4 regions of the Bacillus sp. WC2507 genome follow, and region 1 is predicted to be linked to each of the others. Evidence: riboswitches for the same ligand, from Rfam matches in the RefSeq annotation. Region 1 holds a riboswitch; each other region holds the start of a gene.
What was found. A riboswitch is a leader RNA that binds a small molecule or an ion and turns the genes downstream of it on or off. The one in region 1 is predicted to bind S-adenosylmethionine.
Positions count from the first base shown of each region.

Region 2: it holds a riboswitch for S-adenosylmethionine, as region 1 does, so the genes downstream of both, mmuP (S-methylmethionine permease) here and ACUN28_RS12905 (hypothetical protein) in region 1, are expected to answer to the same signal.
Region 3: it holds a riboswitch for S-adenosylmethionine, as region 1 does, so the genes downstream of both, ACUN28_RS22205 (Na+/H+ antiporter NhaC family protein) here and ACUN28_RS12905 (hypothetical protein) in region 1, are expected to answer to the same signal.
Region 4: it holds a riboswitch for S-adenosylmethionine, as region 1 does, so the genes downstream of both, ACUN28_RS22275 (YezD family protein) here and ACUN28_RS12905 (hypothetical protein) in region 1, are expected to answer to the same signal.

Region 1 is NZ_JBQXPN010000001.1:2,426,112-2,430,493, forward strand. Features, by position in the region: gene ACUN28_RS12885 (ABC transporter ATP-binding protein) at 1-445, shown strand, start outside; gene ACUN28_RS12890 (ECF transporter S component) at 418-1,119, shown strand; gene ACUN28_RS12895 (YwiC-like family protein) at 1,304-2,026, shown strand; gene ACUN28_RS12900 (hypothetical protein) at 2,059-2,250, opposite strand; SAM riboswitch class I at 2,373-2,471, shown strand; gene ACUN28_RS12905 (hypothetical protein) at 2,573-2,830, shown strand; gene ACUN28_RS12910 (SWIM zinc finger family protein) at 3,035-3,472, shown strand; gene ACUN28_RS12915 (NAD(P)H-dependent oxidoreductase) at 3,496-4,071, shown strand; gene ACUN28_RS12920 (hypothetical protein) at 4,068-4,382, shown strand, end outside.
Region 2 is NZ_JBQXPN010000001.1:4,691,324-4,695,705, reverse strand. Features, by position in the region: gene mmuM (homocysteine S-methyltransferase) at 1-75, opposite strand, end outside; gene mmuP (S-methylmethionine permease) at 50-1,459, opposite strand; SAM riboswitch class I at 1,543-1,650, opposite strand; partial or broken gene ACUN28_RS24805 (hypothetical protein) at 2,184-2,446, shown strand; partial or broken gene ACUN28_RS24800 (DUF4176 domain-containing protein) at 2,576-2,832, shown strand; gene ACUN28_RS24795 (hypothetical protein) at 3,226-3,417, shown strand; gene ACUN28_RS24790 (hypothetical protein) at 3,533-3,619, shown strand; gene ACUN28_RS24785 (SecY-interacting protein Syd) at 3,693-4,211, shown strand; gene ACUN28_RS24780 (hypothetical protein) at 4,368-4,382, shown strand, end outside.
Region 3 is NZ_JBQXPN010000001.1:4,216,181-4,220,562, forward strand. Features, by position in the region: gene ACUN28_RS22195 (PspA/IM30 family protein) at 1-431, opposite strand, end outside; gene ACUN28_RS22200 (lmo0954 family membrane protein) at 477-833, opposite strand; gene ACUN28_RS22205 (Na+/H+ antiporter NhaC family protein) at 1,047-2,363, opposite strand; SAM riboswitch class I at 2,458-2,563, opposite strand; gene ACUN28_RS22210 (DUF402 domain-containing protein) at 2,684-3,202, opposite strand; gene gltP (glutamate/aspartate:proton symporter GltP) at 3,271-4,382, opposite strand, start outside.
Region 4 is NZ_JBQXPN010000001.1:4,228,561-4,232,942, forward strand. Features, by position in the region: gene ACUN28_RS22255 (nitrite/sulfite reductase) at 1-47, opposite strand, end outside; gene cysC (adenylyl-sulfate kinase) at 60-653, opposite strand; gene sat (sulfate adenylyltransferase) at 666-1,802, opposite strand; gene ACUN28_RS22270 (phosphoadenylyl-sulfate reductase) at 1,841-2,545, opposite strand; gene ACUN28_RS22275 (YezD family protein) at 2,634-2,777, opposite strand; SAM riboswitch class I at 2,851-2,959, opposite strand; gene lysA (diaminopimelate decarboxylase) at 3,206-4,382, opposite strand, start outside.

The sequences.
Region 1 (4,382 bases):
AATAGCAGAAGATATGTTGAAGAAGTTTTGGTTGTGCTCGCTTAAAGAACGCCATCCGCATGATTGTAGCGGGGGAGAGCAACAACTACTTGCGTTATGTACAACGTTATTATCAAAGCCGACTTTATTATTACTTGATGAACCGACAAAGGGATTAGATCCGTGGAAAAAAGAAAGAGTAGGAGAGGTATTTAGAAAGCTACAAAAAGAAGGTACAACAATTGTAATGGCAACGCATGATATTGAGTTTGCAGCGAAATACGTTGATCAATGTATGATGTTATTTGACGGAGCAGTCATTATGAATGATACACCGAAAGAATTTTTTAGTGGCAACTTCTTTTATACAACCTCTATTAATCGATTTATTCGAAAAGAGTTACCATATGCATTAACGTGGGAGGATGTGTACGAAGCGTGTCCAAACGATATGTTGCATTCATAATATGTATTTTTGCAGTAATAATAGGCACATTACTCTTTACTACACTTATCATGGACGGTTATTACATGTTAAGTAGTTTGTTTTTATTAGTTGTTATTATGTTACCGTTTTATATCCGCTTTGAAAGAAAGGCTTTTGTTTCACGTGAAATTGTACTCGTTGCTGTGTTAGCGGCAATTGCAGCAGTTAGCCGCGTACCATTTTCGATATTGCCAAGTGTACAACCGACTTCATTTGTCATTATCGTTTCTGCAATTGTGTTTGGGAGTGAAACTGGTTTTATGATTGGTGCAACAGCGGCTATCGTATCTAACATTTTTTTAGGACAAGGTCCGTGGACGCCGTGGCAAATGTTTTCGTGGGGTATGATTGGTTTTATAGCTGGATTATTACGTAATACATTTTTAATGCGAAAGCTATGGGGAAGACTTCTATACGGATTGTTTGTTGGATTTTTATTTGGCTGGATTATGAACTTCTGGGGGCTTCTCGGTTTCATACGTGAGGCAACGTGGGAAGCTGTCATTTCGTATTATATCGCAAGTTTTTATTTCGATTTGAGCCATGCGATTTCGAATGTTGTTTTCTTACTATTATTTAGTACGTCTTGGATTACGATTCTTACAAGATTTAGAAAGAAATATGGCATATTAGAAAAGCATAACATGGCATAGAAAAGCATACTCATATAAGGTAGGGTCGCGACTTACATATTCGTTTGCCTCTTTCATGCTTCTTACATATTGTAAGGAGCATTTTTTATTGTCAAAAAATCGATTCAATATATATCCGTTATTATATAAAATTATTTGTATAATAGTAGGTGAGAGTTATTTTCAAAAGGGAGGTGTATAGTTAATGAAGTTAGTTATTCCGAAGCAACACGGTGCATGGGCTATGCTCGTTATACCATTTCTATTAAGTGTTATTCTTGGGAAACCTACTATGTATCATATTCCATTGTTTTTAGCTTGGTTCTTTATCTATTTAGCTACGTATCCATTTCTTATGTACATAAAGCAAAGACGAAAAAAAGAGTTGTTACATGCTGCAATTGTATATTTTATCATCGCGTTCGTATTTGGAATGATTTCTCTATTATATGAATGGCGCATCCTTTTATTCGTAGCAGTAATGATTCCATTATTTATTGTAAATATGTATTACGCTCGTCAAAAGAATGAAAGAGCGTTACTAAATGACATTAGTGCGATTATTGTTTTCTGTATTGGCGGTTTAGTTAGTTATTATTTTTCAATGAAACTTATAGATAAAACAGCACTATTTATTGCACTTATATCATTTTTATATTTTTTAGGAAGTACGTTTTATGTGAAAACGATGATACGTGAGAAAAATAACCCGAAGTATCGTTTTATATCTTGGGGTTATCATATTGTATTAACAATCATTGTATTTGCTATGAATCCGTGGTGTTCTCTTATTTTTATACCAAGTGTCATGCGAGCAATTATGTTGTACGGTAAAAAAATTTCTATTATAAAAGTAGGTATTTTAGAAATTGCTAATTCTGTATATTTTTTAATCATAACGGTAATAATTATGAAGTATGCCATTTGAAAAAGCTTCCCATCTTATGATGGGAAGTTTTTTCAATCTTGTTCTAAAATGTGAACCGTGTAATCACAACGTTGAATAGCTTGTTCGATCGCATAAAGGGATTGTTCAATACGTGCGCGATTAAAATCTTTTTCAACGGTCTGTAGCGCTGCTTCTAAACAATGTTTTGCTTCTTGTAATGATTGAAAAGAATCTTGTACATATCCGCGAGCATTTTCGTGCATTTCATACTCCTCCTTGCATATTCATATATGTATAGTATGAACAGGAAGAAAGAAAATATAATTTGTTGTATTTGTTTGACAATTGAAATGAAATTACGTATAGTAAGATTTAAGTGAATATTTTCTTATCCAGAGAGGTGGAGGGACTGGCCCGATGAAACCCAGCAACCGCGATGCAGGTGCTAATTCCAGCAGAACATATTTGTTCTGGGAGATAAGACGAAGATATATACGTAACTTCTTCTTATCGGAGAGGTTTTTTTGTTGTCAAAAAAACCGATTACGAAAATTTATATTAAGAAGAAAGGGGTTGCGAAGTACTGTGACACTCGAAAAATACGTAAAACTGCGTAGTACAGTTTATGAATATATGATAGAGCAAGATAAGCCAATATCATTGTTAGATATTCAAGAACATATCGTTTCGCATCATGAAGGAAAATTCACGAAAAAGATGTTACATCAATTTTATTTATCAAGACTATTAGATGAACTGAAACTGGATGGGAAAATTACATTAGCTGATGAATATCTCTATACTGAAAAAGGGGTATTTTATAAGGCGAGAAAAGGGAGCTAAGCTCTCTTTTTTTGAAGTATGTAGAGTAAAAGACTGCTGAAGCAGCCTGATACAAGGGAATGGTGTTGAGTGTGTAGTGTCAAAGATTGAATGTGCCTGAAAGAGGCACTTCATATCGGCTGCAAATGAAAAGAGACACCTCCGCCGAATAGGTGTCAGTCGTTTTGTCATATAGACTTACTATTTGACAGTTATTAGAATAACATGCAGGGTTTTGGAAGTCAAAAGGGAATTAAAGGAAGAGGTGTTGTTATGTACGCTTACTTATTACATGATATAACGAAATGGATTCCGAAATACATTGTAGATAGAGGATACGAATATTATGAAGATGGACATGTAGAAGATGTTGAAATACACGATAAGAAAGTTTTTGCTTTCGTTACTGGAAATGCAGGAAACTATGAAGTGATTATTGATCTTGAAGATTTTACAGAAAGTAGCTGCGAGTGTCCTTATGAGAATCTTTGCAAGCATATGGCGGCAGTTGTTTATGATATTCAAGGTGCTGGTGAAAGTACGGTAAAAGAGAAACTGAAAGATTTAGAAAAGGAAGAGTTACTTACAGTATTAAATCGTTTATTACAAAGTTCGAAAAACGTACAAATTGTAGAGAAGATGTTAAAGAAGGGGAAACTTTAACTTATAGAGGGAGTTGTTTTGTAGTGAATGTACTAATTGTATACGCTCATCCTAGTCCTTCCAGTTTTAACGCGGCGATTTTAAAGCATGTGCAAAAAGGATTACAAGAAACAAATCATTCGGTTACGGTACTTGATTTATATAAGGAACAATTTGATCCAGTCCTTGTATTTAATGAAGAGAAGAAAAGACGTGATTTAGTAAATGAGGAAGAGACAGCGCGATATAGAAAATTAGTGGAAGAGGCAGATACGCTTCTCTTCATCTATCCGATATGGTGGTGGGGGATGCCTGCTATTTTAAAAGGATTTATTGATCGCATTTTCGTAGCTGGATTTGCTTATAAATATGAAGGTGCCCTGCCGAAAGGATTATTGAACGGAAAGAAAGCGTGGGTTATTAATACGTTGGACTCGCCTTTATGGTACGTCGCATTATTATACCGATCAGCAGATTGGATTATGATGAAGAGAGGCGTTTTACGTTTTTGCGGTATTCGCGATATAAAACGGTCAGTGTTCCAATCAGTGAAAACGAGTAAACTAGAGAAGCGGGAAAAATGGTTAGTACAAATAGAAGAAAAGGCTCGTACATTATGAATGAAATCGATCGTATTCTAAACTGTTGTGGGTATGATAACGAACTTTTGCGAACGTATATTACATGTTTACTTCAATTGAAAAAATGTAGCGAAACATTTCAACAAATGACGATTCAATTAAGAAATGATTATCTAATAAGAGGGATTTGTGAAAGAGAAGTTGATGAGGTGGTAAGAGGAAGTAAAGAATATGAAACATATTTTCTTCCTAAAGCATTACAGTGGAATTTCCTTAAGAACAATCCAGATTTAATTGAAAAAATATGTGAAGACTTTTTTGCATTTGAGGCGTTACATCTTACGGAGATA
Region 2 (4,382 bases), 2.3 Mb from region 1:
AGCTAATGCTCCGTCAAGAAGCATAATGGAATGTTGGGATAAAATATCATCAATTGGGTTGATTTTGTTCGACATAATCTACGCCCCTCTTTTTTAGATTTTTTGTTAGATAATAACTTCCATAGCAAAACAAAATAAACGGTATGCCGCAATATAAGGCAATTCTCTGTGTTGGATCGAATGCAATTCCAATACACGATGCCAGACAAAGGATAAAAGAAGCAATTGGTACTAATGGATATAGTGGTGTGCGATAAATCAAGTCCTTTTCAGAATTTCCTTCTTTCAAAAATTGTCTGCGAAATAGGAACTGGGAAGCACTAATACTCATCCAAACTACAACTACTGCTAGACCGGAAATGGAAACAAGTACGATATAGACAGTATCTGGTGCCACAATACTCGAGAGCAAAGCCAAAGCTCCACCCACCATGCTGAAAATGACGGCGTTGATTGGAACACCTTGCTTCGTCATTTTTCCAAAAATCGGGGATATCGTATTCTTATTAGCAAGCGACCAAAGCATTCTAGAAGAGGCATAAAGGCCTGAGTTTGCCGCAGATAAAATGGCTGTTAAGATAACGAAATTCATTATGTCAGCTGAATATGGCACCCCAATTCGTTCTAGTACTGCAACAAAAGGGCTCTCTAATACCCCTGCATCGGAAATAGGCAATAACGCAGATAAAACAACAATCGTTCCTACAAAAAAGATGATCAATCTCCACAGAGTAGTTCGAATGGCCTTCGGTATCATTTTTTCCGGGTTCGCTGTTTCTCCAGCTGCAATGCCTATTAATTCTGTTCCCGAAAAAGAAAAATTAACCGCAAGCATGGTCATTATAATGGCCGTAGCACCATGGGGAAATAAACCTCCACTTGTATAATTAGAAAAGAATGGTGCTGCTTTTGAATGAGTCATCGGAAGAAACCCTAGCATTGCCGCTACTCCTAAAACAATAAAAATCACAATAGCTATAACCTTTATCGATGAAAACCAAAATTCGGATTCGGCGAAAAATTTAACAGTCAGGACATTTAATACAAAGATCAAAATGGCAAAAAGAGCACTCCATACCCAAACATTAATCGATGGAAACCATCGCTTCATAAGTAATCCTGCGGCTGTAAATTCAGAACCTAAAGCAACAGTCCAAGTTAACCAATACAACCAGGCTACTGTATACCCTGTACCCGGTCCAATGTATTTAACTGCATAACTATGAAATGCGCCCGTTTCAGGCATATGTACGGAAAGCTCTCCTAAACATAGCATAACTAGATAAACCACTAGCGCACCAATCAGATAGGATAGAATTGTTCCAAATGGGCCAACTTGTTGAATAGTGTAACCTGGGCTTAAGAATAAGCCAGTTCCAATCACGCCACCAAGTGATAGCATGACTAAATGACGTGCTTGCATTTTCCTTTGAAATCCTTGCCCATTTTTGTTCTCCATTTCTACTCTCCTTTAGTTACTATCCAGAAAAAACAAAAACGCACTCTAAAAAAGAGGGCGCTACTGACAAATAAAAACGGAAGCTCTCATCTATCAGGATTTTCACCCGCTGGAATTAGCACAGTGTCTACTTAAGCAGACCTGTTGCTGAGGTTTCATAAGGCCAGTCCCTCCACCTCTCTGGATAAGAAATATTTTTTTATAACCTTATCAATCCATTCAATAACTGTAAAGATAATTCTGTTTTTTAAAAAAATTGTCTATTATAGAAATACAAAAAATAGAGTATTACTATAACTGCAACCCACTCCTTCTTGGGTATTATTTAAAAATCGAACATACAAAACCTCATTTATTTATGATACGGTTCACAAGCACTTGCTCAAAATTTGAAACCCGTCAGGGTTTATTTGATGTGCCTACTTTTATAACATCTATAAAAGATAATAAAAAAACTACGTGGAAAGACCGCATTTTGTATAAAAAATATACGTTAAGTTGATGGATGTGGGGTAGTACCCCTAAAATTTGAATTTACAATATTAATTTGTTTCTAGTCTTAAAAATGAATAACTTTAACATTATAAGGATTTTGAGATAAGTCATACGAGATATTTGTAAGCCTTAGTTGAAGTGTAAAATTAATTAAATATCTATCAATAGAATAAATCATATTGATAGATATTTAATATTGTAAATCTGCAAGTTCTTGATGTTATTTCAGTTAAAAAAACTTCAGGGACCAATCAAAAAATCAAAGTCATCGAAAAAAACTCTGGTTTCGGAGTAGTGGCTTTTATAGGGTTGGGTCAATTCGTTGCTAATATCAGTCTTGGTTTTGCAACACAAAAGACGGTAGCAATTGTATTAATGTGTGTATACTCCATGCTTTCGTTTATGTTGTTTCATTTTATTATGGAACTTCATAGGTATTATTATTTAAGGGAGCATATAGAAGATGGAGGTAGAACACATACAACCTTTTAAAGAGGTTTATTGAATTTTAAGTATTGTGGTTGCAGCCCTCTTCTAGTCAGTAAAGACTATGGAAAAGAGAAGGGGGAAACAACATCATGAATATAGAATTACATTTAGATAAAGGAAGGATAGGGAATTATACAATTTTCTAAAGAAAAATTTTTACCAAATGGTTCTATTAAAAGGTGGGACGAAGAAAATTGTGATTTATGGAAGGAAACAACTACTTATGGGTTAAAGAACCTGTAATGTATGACTATATTGGCTGTTTTTATCCAGAAGGATATATTGATCATAATTATACATTTGTATTTAATCATGATGCTATTGAAGAAATTATATTTGTAGGTTTTATAGATGAGGAAGAAGAGGCATTTGTAGGATTGCTTAATTGAATGTGATCTAGAAACAGGGAAAGTAATCAAAACGATTCATGCCATTTATAAATAAAAACGAAGTTTGCAACCAAACTTTGTTTTTTCAACGTGCAATGAATTAAAAAATTTATTTGAAATTGCATAACATTTATCCCACATTAACGGGCAGTAAGACCCCCACCTCAAAATTCAGCGAAAGCAAAGAAGTTAGGTGGGGGATGAACAAAACCCCCTACTGATTAAAGTTTCACTTTATAGGAAACTGCGATGTAATAGCAAAAGGGGAAGTAGGATTAGGTACATTCGGTTTTAAAGCAAAGCTTGGAGCTCAAAATGGGGGATACTTTGGTGAAGAGTTTGGTCTTGGAGGGGTTATTAAATTTGAAAAACCAAAGAAGGAGGAAAGCTGATATGCAAGCATTTAAAGTTGGAAAATTAGTCACATTCGTTGCAATTATAATACTTCTTGTAGTTGCTATTTTATCTCCTTACAACTTATTTAAAAAGATTTATTTTATTATTGGTGTTCTTATTATTGGCGCAATTTCACTTGGTGCAAATAAATTTTTTGAACGGGTACACAGTAAATTTAATAAGAAATGATATTACTTATGTGATAGGGTAATTCAAAATATGAATAAATCATTAAGGATTTAGAGGGGGATTTCTACAAAATGATTTTACAGAATTACGTGGAACTAAATTAGTTCATCACCATATTGGTGGTCAAGCTGTTGGTATTCCGATGCCACTACATCCTGGTTTTGGAGGGATTCATAACGCAGAAAAAGCGATTGGAGCATGAGGAAAAGATGCAGAATATGCAGAAATGCTTCAGAAGTTTATGGAACATCATAAATTAGGAGGTAAATAAAAAAATGAAAAATGAAATGAAAAATTGTTTTGATAAAATAATTAGAGAGTGGCAAGATTGTAATAATTCATTGCCAAAATCTTTATGGATAGAAGAAGCAGATGCTTTTATCTATGAAGGAGAACCAGATACAGAGGGGTACGTATTCTGGAAACCTTTAGAGAAAAATATAATTCATGATTTTTCTGATATAGAAAAAGATTTGGGGATACAATTACATAATTCAATTAAAGAATATTATAATTCTTATTGGTTTTTAGACTTAGGAGGTAATTATTTAGGTTATGATTTTGAATTAAATCCTGTTATACCAGGAATTGAATTGCATGATTTTTATGTATCTTTACAAGGATACCAAGGCGCACATGATAATCAACTGAATAATATTCCTATTGGTATGGAATGTAATGGTCTCTTGGTAGTTGTAGATAATGAAAATGGACAAGTAAAATTAGAAGATTATGAAAGCGGAAGCTTCGAAGTTATTTGTGATAGTTTAGCAGAATTAATTTTAAATATATAGTTTGGATTTATTTTTTTTAGCTGTACTTTTTGTTACCGTACTTTCTTTACTATGGAATGTAGTTGCTCATAATATTATGGATAAATTTAAAAAAAGGAGAATAAATAGCTATGAAACTTTTACCGATTGGAACAGTAGCGGGGTGGTTTAATTAATATGAAAAAAAGTATA
Region 3 (4,382 bases), 1.8 Mb from region 1:
ATTAATTCCATACGTTTCGCGTGCATTTCTTTTAATTTATTTTTCATCTCAGCAAGACGACGCTCTAACTCATCAATTTGCTCTACAACACCTGCATACATTTCTTCTAATCGAGTTACTTGCCCTTCATAATAAGCTACTTCTTCTAACGCACGCTCATGCAGTTGTAGTTCGCCTGCTTCTTGTGCGATGATCGCTTGCTTTGATCTTTTATTAACGAAATAACGTGCTTGCTCAAGCTCACGAGCGAAATTAGATTTTAATGTTTTATGGCGCTGAATTAACTTCTCAATTTTTGTTATTTCACGCTCACTATCTCGTAAATATTGATTTAACATAGCGATTGGATTTTTTCTTTCTTTCTCATCTAACACATTATGAAAATCTGCTAAAATTGCATCGCGTACACGTCCGAATAAAGATTGTTTCATTATAATCTTCCTCTCTTCTACTTTATAAATTTGATTTATTTTATATTAGTTTTTCATTAACTTGTTCCACTCATCTTCAAAGTTACTATATGGTTTAGAACTTTCTGGAGCAGAATCAACAACTACATCTTTTTCTTTTTTCCACTCACGGTATCCGTAGTATAAAACTACTAATGCTGCGATACCGATTAGTGCTGGGGAATGAGAAAGTGCAATGGATAAACCGATTAAACCAACAATACCCCAAGCTAACTTTCCAAAAAATGATTTAGCTCGCACAAATGATTTATAGCTCCAGTACACAACTCCTGCTCCGATTGCGAATCCTACAATACCAGCAAGACTACCAAGAGCAATTAAAGCCAAAATACCGGCCGCGATAAACGCTAGAAATTGTTTCATCTTGTGCTTGCCTCCCTTCGATTTGATACTCTTATCTTAACTATTTTTTCATGTTTCCATAACGAGCTTAAGAACCGTTTTTGACTCAGACTTAAGACCGAGTTGCATTCAGCCTTTTGTAAAAACATGCGGTAAGATCGGATGCTTTACTCTTTTATCGCACATAAAAAGCCGTACAGAGAATATTCTCTGTACGGCTTTCGTTACTATTCATTATGCTGTTTTATGATACTCTTTCTTTCCCGCTACTTTAGAAAACCTCGGGAAACCAATTAATATAGAAATGATTCCACATACTCCAACTAAGATTGGATAAAACGCATATGGCAACAATTCAATTGGAGATAACGCCGCAAATCCTGCTGCCGTTAACATTTGCGCACCATACGGAATTAATCCTTGCACACAACATGAGAAAAGATCTAATACACTCGCTGATTTACGAGGATCAATTTCATATTGATCTGCAATATTTTTCGCAAGTGGACCTGTAAAGATAATAGAAATTGTATTATTCGCTGTACACATATTCGTCATACTCACTAAGCCAGCAATACCAAACTCTGCTCCTTTTTTTGAACGAATGTTACGCGTTAAAATATTCATTAAATATTGAATGCCACCATTATATTGAATCAGTTCGACCATACCGCCAATTAAAATAGCTAGTAATACTAACTCCATCATACCGCCCATTCCAGTCGTTACACTTTTAAAGAAACTCTCTAACGTGTAACTTCCATCTAAAAGACCGATAACGCCAGATAGTACAGTTCCACCAGTTAACACGATAAGTACATTCCAACCAAGTAGCGCTGTAATAAGTACTCCTGCATAAGGTAAAATCTTTATCCAGTCAAAGCTATGCGCTTTAATCTGCGTATCGCTTCCTAAAGTGACGATTACTAAAAGTACAATTGTAATAATAGCTGCTGGTAATACAATTAAAAAGTTCGTTTTAAACTTATCTTTCATTTCTGTTCCTTGTGAACGTACAGCTGCGATTGTTGTATCTGAAATAAATGATAAATTATCACCAAACATCGCTCCGCCTACGACAGTAGCCATCGTAAGTGCAATTGAGATATCAGTTTGCCCACTAATACCTACAGCAATTGGTGCTAATGCAGCAATTGTTCCCATTGAAGTTCCCATCGCTAATGAAATAAATGCCCCTATAACAAAAATTCCAGCTACGATAAATCCTTGCGGTAAAATTGATAACGCTAAGTTAACTGTAGAATCAACGCCGCCCATCCATTTTGCTGTTTCAGAAAACGCTCCCGCCAGTACAAAAATCAAAACCATAATCATAATATCTGGGTTCCCTGCACCTTTAGCAAATCGTTCCACTTTTACATTAAAACTTTCTTTACGATTCATTGCTAAAGCGACTCCTACAGCAATTGAAATCGCTACAAGTATCGGCAATTTATAGAAATCACCTGTAATAATTCCAGAACCAATAAATAGCGCCAAAAATATTCCAAGTGGTAATAAAGCCAAACCATTTCCTCTCGTTTCTTTCAAAGTACCATCTCTCCCTAGTTTCAACCTTTTTCTAATGAATAACAAAAGACCTCTTCCAATGAGAAGAGGTCTTATACATCTATAAGAAACACTCTTCTCATCTTTCAAGCACATGCTTGCTGGATTTGGCACAGCACTCTGAAATCGAGTCCGCTGCCGAGGCATCGTAGGGCCAGTCCCTCCGCCTCTCTTTATAAGAAGGTTTCATATTTATTTTTTAATAATAATTTCTTCCCTAACTTTACTCGCTTACAAAACAAAAGTCAATTATTTTTTGTATAGATTTTTTTGGTAATTATGCAAAAATTTGAATACAACAATCATTTTAACTTTTTGATTTCTTCTTCCAATATTGAAATCCAATAAAATTCACTATTCTTTATTGCAGCTATTATCCATTTCGTAGTGTACCAAGCTAACTCGTACTCTCCTTTTGTAACATCGCCACTTTTATAAGCACCCTCTAGCTCATCTTCATCTAGTACATACATCTTACCATTCGCTAATAACACTACATCTAAATATAAATCATCAAAATACGGTAAACCACGGTCGTCTATTTCATATTCTTTCGCCACATCGATATAATATTGCACTAATTTTTTCTGATCATCTAACATAGCCGTAATCGCAAAGTTTTTCCCGTCTATGAAATATTGAATCCACGTATACTGATCCGCTGCAATACAAAGTTCTTTACCATCATATTCTTTACAACTTGGTTCTTTCACCTTTTTCATTTCCAGTATTCCTAGCATTCCCTCTTCTATTTTCTTAACCGTATAATCCTTCTCTATTAGTCGCTTCCACGAAGAACCGTCACCATATTTACGTTTCATTACGTCTACTCCTCTTCTATATACAGAAAAGCTCCCACATATTATGTGAGAGCTTGTTCATATTATAATTAAGCCGCTTGTCCTTTTTCAGAAATCTCTTTCAAATAAGCTTGTCCTTTTTCAGCGTCATATTGACCTTCCCACTTAGACATAACTACAGCTGCTAAAGAGTTTCCTACAACGTTAACTGCTGTACGAGCCATATCTAAAATACGGTCAATACCAGCGATGAATGCTAAACCTTCAGGTGGAATACCTACTGTACCAAGTGTCGCTAATAATACAACGAATGATACGCCTGGTACACCTGCGATACCTTTTGATGTAACCATTAATACAAGTAATAATGTAATTTGTTGTGTAATAGATAAATCAATACCGTACATTTGTGCTAAGAAAATAGCCGCAATTGCTTGATATAAAGTTGATCCATCTAAGTTAAATGAATAACCTGTCGGAATAACGAAAGATGTAATTGCTTTCGGACAACCGAACTTCTCCATTTTCTCCATGATTTTCGGTAAAACTGTTTCTGAACTCGCTGTAGAATATGCTAAGATCAGCTCGTCTTTTAAAATCTTAAAGAATTGGAAAATATTAATTCCAAATATTTTCGCTGTAAGTCCTAAGACAACTACGACGAAGAAGATCATTGCTCCATATACGACAATAAGTAATTTCCCTAATGGAATTAATGAAGCTAGACCGAATGTAGAAACTGTAACACCAATTAGTGCAAACACACCAAATGGTGCAAATTTCATAACTTGGTTTGTTACATAAAACATTGCATCAGCTACACCTTGGAAAAATTGAAGAACCGGTCTTCCTCTTTCACCAATTGCTGCTACACCTAAACCAAATAATACAGAGAAGAAGATAATAGCAAGCATATCTCCGTCAGCTAATGACTTCATAATGTTCGTTGGAACAATATTTACAAATGTATCTGCAAATGAATGACTTTGCACTTGCTCTGTCGTATGTGTATATTTTGAAATATCTGTCTTCGTTAACTGATCCATATTTACGCCTTTTCCCGGTTGGAAAATATTCGCAATTAATAGACCGACAATAATTGCAATTGTTGTAATAATTTCAAAATAAAGAATTGTTTTTCCGCCTAGTCGGCCTAGTTTTTTAACATCGCCAACACCAGCAACCCCAACAACAATACTTG
Region 4 (4,382 bases), 1.8 Mb from region 1:
GTCTGATTTAATTTTTCATTGTTAGCCCATACTTTTTCATAACTCATTTTTAAATCCCCCTATATAAAACTACGCTCTTGTAAGTACTTAACAATTTGTTCTGCACATTCTTCAATAGAATACTTATGCGTTTCTACAATTAATTCCGCTTGCTTTGGTTCCTCATACGGTGAATCAACACCTGTAAATTCCTTAATATCACCTTTTCTAGCTTTTTTATAAAGCCCTTTTGGATCACGTTTTTCACACTCTTCAATTGGACATTTTACAAACACTTCTATAAACTCATCTGCAGCTAATAGATCTCTAACTTGTTTTCGATCTAATCGAAATGGTGAAATGAACGCTGTAAGAACAACAGTACCTTGATCTACAAATAGTTTCGCTACTTCGCCAATCCGTCTTATATTCTCCATACGATCACTTTCAGAAAAACCTAAGTCTTTATTTAAACCGTGGCGTATATTGTCTCCATCTAGTACATAGTTTCCAATATTCTTTTCAAATAGTTTACGAGCAACCGCGTTCGCTACCGTAGATTTACCTGAAGCTGATAATCCAGTAAACCAAACTACAAAACTATGATGCCCATTTTTTACTCTTCTCTCATCTTTTGAAACAGATGCTGTATGCCAAGTAATATTCGTATCCATCTCATTCTCTCCCTATTCTGTTACTACTTCTTTTTTCAAACCTTTAATTAGTACTTCCACTACTTCTTTACGACTAAATGTACTTGGCGGAACCTCACCGTTTCTTAATAGTTCTCTTACTTTCGTACCAGATAAAATGACATGATCTTCTTTTCCGTGCGGGCATGTTTTCGTCGAAGCCATCGCTTCACATTTCGTGCAGTAAAAACTATGTTCAAAAAATAACGGTGTAATCCCTAACTCTTCCACTGTAAAGTTTGTAAAAATTTCTTGCGCTTCATAAGTACCGTAATAATCTCCTACCCCTGCATGATCGCGCCCTACAATAAAGTGGGTGCATCCAAAATTCTTTCTGACTAACGCATGAAATATCGCTTCCCTCGGTCCTGCGTAACGCATTGCTGCAGGAAATACACTTAAAAAGACACGATCTTTCGGATAATAATTTTGAAGTAATACTTCATAGCTTTCCATCCTTACATCAGCAGGAATATCGTCCGACTTCGTTTCCCCAACGAGTGGATTTAAAAAGAGGCCATCTACAATTTCAAGAGCAGATTTTTGAATATATTCATGGGCACGATGCACCGGATTTCTCGTTTGGAATCCAACTACTGTTTTCCAACCACGTTTTTTAAATTCTTCTCTCGTTTCAATTGGATCTAAATGATAAGAAGGAAACGGATTATTTTCAAAACGTTTCGTAAGAATAATTGCTCCTCCAACGTAAACGTTCGGTCTTTCGTATAATTTTTTCACTCCAGGATGAGCCTCATCCGTTGTTTTATACACTAGTAACGCTTCTTTTTCCTTATCTGGTACAAAAATATCTTCTATTTGAATGACACCATATACATTTCCACCGTTAACAAGTTTTACTTCCTCCCCAGCTTTTAGAGTCTCTGCTACTTCTTCTGTTACTGGTAATGTAATTGGTATACTCCATACGATCCCATTAGCTAAACGAAGCGTTTCTACGACCGAATCATAATCTTTCTTTCCTAAAAAACCAGTAAGCGGGCTATATCCCCCTGTCGCTAATAGCTCTAAATCACTTAATGCAATGTTATCTAGCTGAATTTCTTTTTCAATTTGTGATACGTCGTATGTCTCGTCTACACGATTTATTAATTTGTTTACTGTACTCATTTTCTATACCCTCTCTTAACTTTATTTTCAAATTCATCTTATTGGTAATGAAGACCACATTCAGTTTTCACTTTCCCGGCCCATCTACCATCTCTCGAATCGCCACCCTCTCCTACAGGTAACGTACATTTCTCACACCCAATACTTGGATATCCAACATCATGCAATGGGTTATACGGCAAGCTATGTTTGTATACATATCGCCATACCTTTTTCCACGTCCAATGAATGAGCGGACAAACTTTAATAGATTGAAAGCGATGATCTTGATTTATAAACTTTGTATGCTTACGCGTTTCTGATTGTTCCCTCCTTAAGCCCGATATCCATGCTTTTTCCGCCGCTAATGATTTTTCTAACGGTAAAATTTTTCTAATTTTACAACAAAGATTCGGATTACTTTCCCATAATTTCTCACCATGCAGCTTCGCTTGTTCATCAAGTGTAAGTTCCGGCTGTTTTTCTATAATATTTAATGAAGGAAATCGTCCCCGCACTTTTTGAATTAATTCATATGTTTCTTGAAAATGAACATTTGTATCTAAAAATACAACTTTAGCAGATGGATTTACTTGGTTTATAAGATGCAGTAAGACCATACCTTCCACTCCAAAGCTACATGCGTATACGATTTCATCTTTATACTCTTTATAAGCCCAACTTAAAACTGACAACGCGCCTTTCGTTTCATCTTCTTCCGAAAATGAAATGCCATTTTCATCCCACGTTTCATACGTCAACATGTTTTTTCCCCCTGTAAAAGCAAAAAGACGGTTTTAACCTCATAAAATAGGTTAAAACCGCCTCTAGTTTTTCTAGTCAGCGCTTTTTTTACTTTAAACGTACTTTTTCACTTTTCTCTAATTGAATGACTTTCCCATCTTGCACAACAATTGTAATTGAACCATATTTCATATCAGCAAGCATCGCTTGAATTTTCTCAGATACTTCCTCAAAATGTTCCCGTACGCTCACGCGAACAGCCCCCCTTTTTTATTCATAAAAAAAATCTTTCCCATTTCGAAAAGACTGTTCGGTAATATATTTTACCTTATCTTTCAAAATGGATTCCATTTTGCTGGATTTAGCACCTTGCTTTCTATAAGCAGGTTGCCGAGCTTCGTTGGGCCAGTTCCCTCCGCTTCTCTTGATAAGCTTTGTATTTGTATTTTATCACAATTCTGATTTTTTTCAATCCTAGTTTTCCGATATATTTTATTTATTTTATACCACCATTTAGAGGCCGTACAATTCTTACCTCAAAATCCAGCAAGAGAAAAGTGCCTTGCTGCCTGTAAACGCCCAATTGATGGGGACTAATAATTAGTGGGGAATGCCCACACTGATTATAGTTTCACTTTATAAAAAAGGAATTGCCCCTCAGAACAACTCCCTTTCCTTACTTAAACAAGTTCTTTAATACGTATGCGATCGTTCCCAATAATATTTTCATATGTTTCACGCTCTACAACAATTTGTGATGTGCCGCCTTTCGCGAAGACGACAGCCGGTCTACGAATCCGATTATAATTATTTGCCATCGAGTACCCATATGCCCCTGTACAAGAAATCGCTAGTAAATCGGCAGAAGCAACTTTCGGTAGAGTAATATCCCAAATTAACATATCTCCACTCTCACAGCACTTCCCAGCAATCGAAACAATTTCCTCATTCTCATCATTCCCTCGATTCGCTAACATCGCTTCATAACGAGCGTTATATAAAGCAGGTCTTAAATTATCAGTCATCCCACCATCCACTGATACATATTTCCGAATACCAGGAATGTCTTTCACAGATCCGACTGTATAAATTGTCGTTCCAGCATCCCCTACAATACTACGGCCTGGTTCAACCCATATTTCTGGCAAGGGATAATTACATACCGTAAATTGTTCCCTCACCGCACTTGTTACAGCTCGCACATATGTCTCAAGAGTTAATGGTGTATCTGACTCTGTGTAGCGTATTCCGAATCCTCCGCCTACATTTAATACTTTTACTACATAGTTCGCGCGCTCTCTCACCTGTTCTAAAAATTGATGAAGAACTTCAATCGCTCGAACAAATCCAGCCGTTTCAAATATTTGCGATCCGATATGTGAATGAATTCCTAACACATTATAATTTGATTTTTGTAAAGCAAGCTCAATTGATTGCATCGCTTGACCATTTGACACGCCAAATCCAAATTTCGAATCATCTTGACCTGTTGTAATATATTCATGTGTGTGCGCCTCTACTCCAGGCGTTACACGAATTAATATGTTCACAAATTTCCCGTGTTGCACTGCTAAATCATGCAAAATTTCTAATTCCAAAAAATTATCTACGACAAAACAACCAACATTAGCCTGAAGAGCCATCACGATTTCTTCTTCTGTTTTATTATTGCCGTGAAAATGAATACGCGATGCTGGAAATCCTGCTTGAAGCGCAGTATATAATTCTCCTCCAGAAACAACATCTAATGACATATTTTCTTCACGAGCTACTCGGCACATCTCCATGCACAAGAACGCCTTGCTTGCATATGCTACTTGATAAGAGAAACCACTTTCTTTAAAAGCACGATGAAAC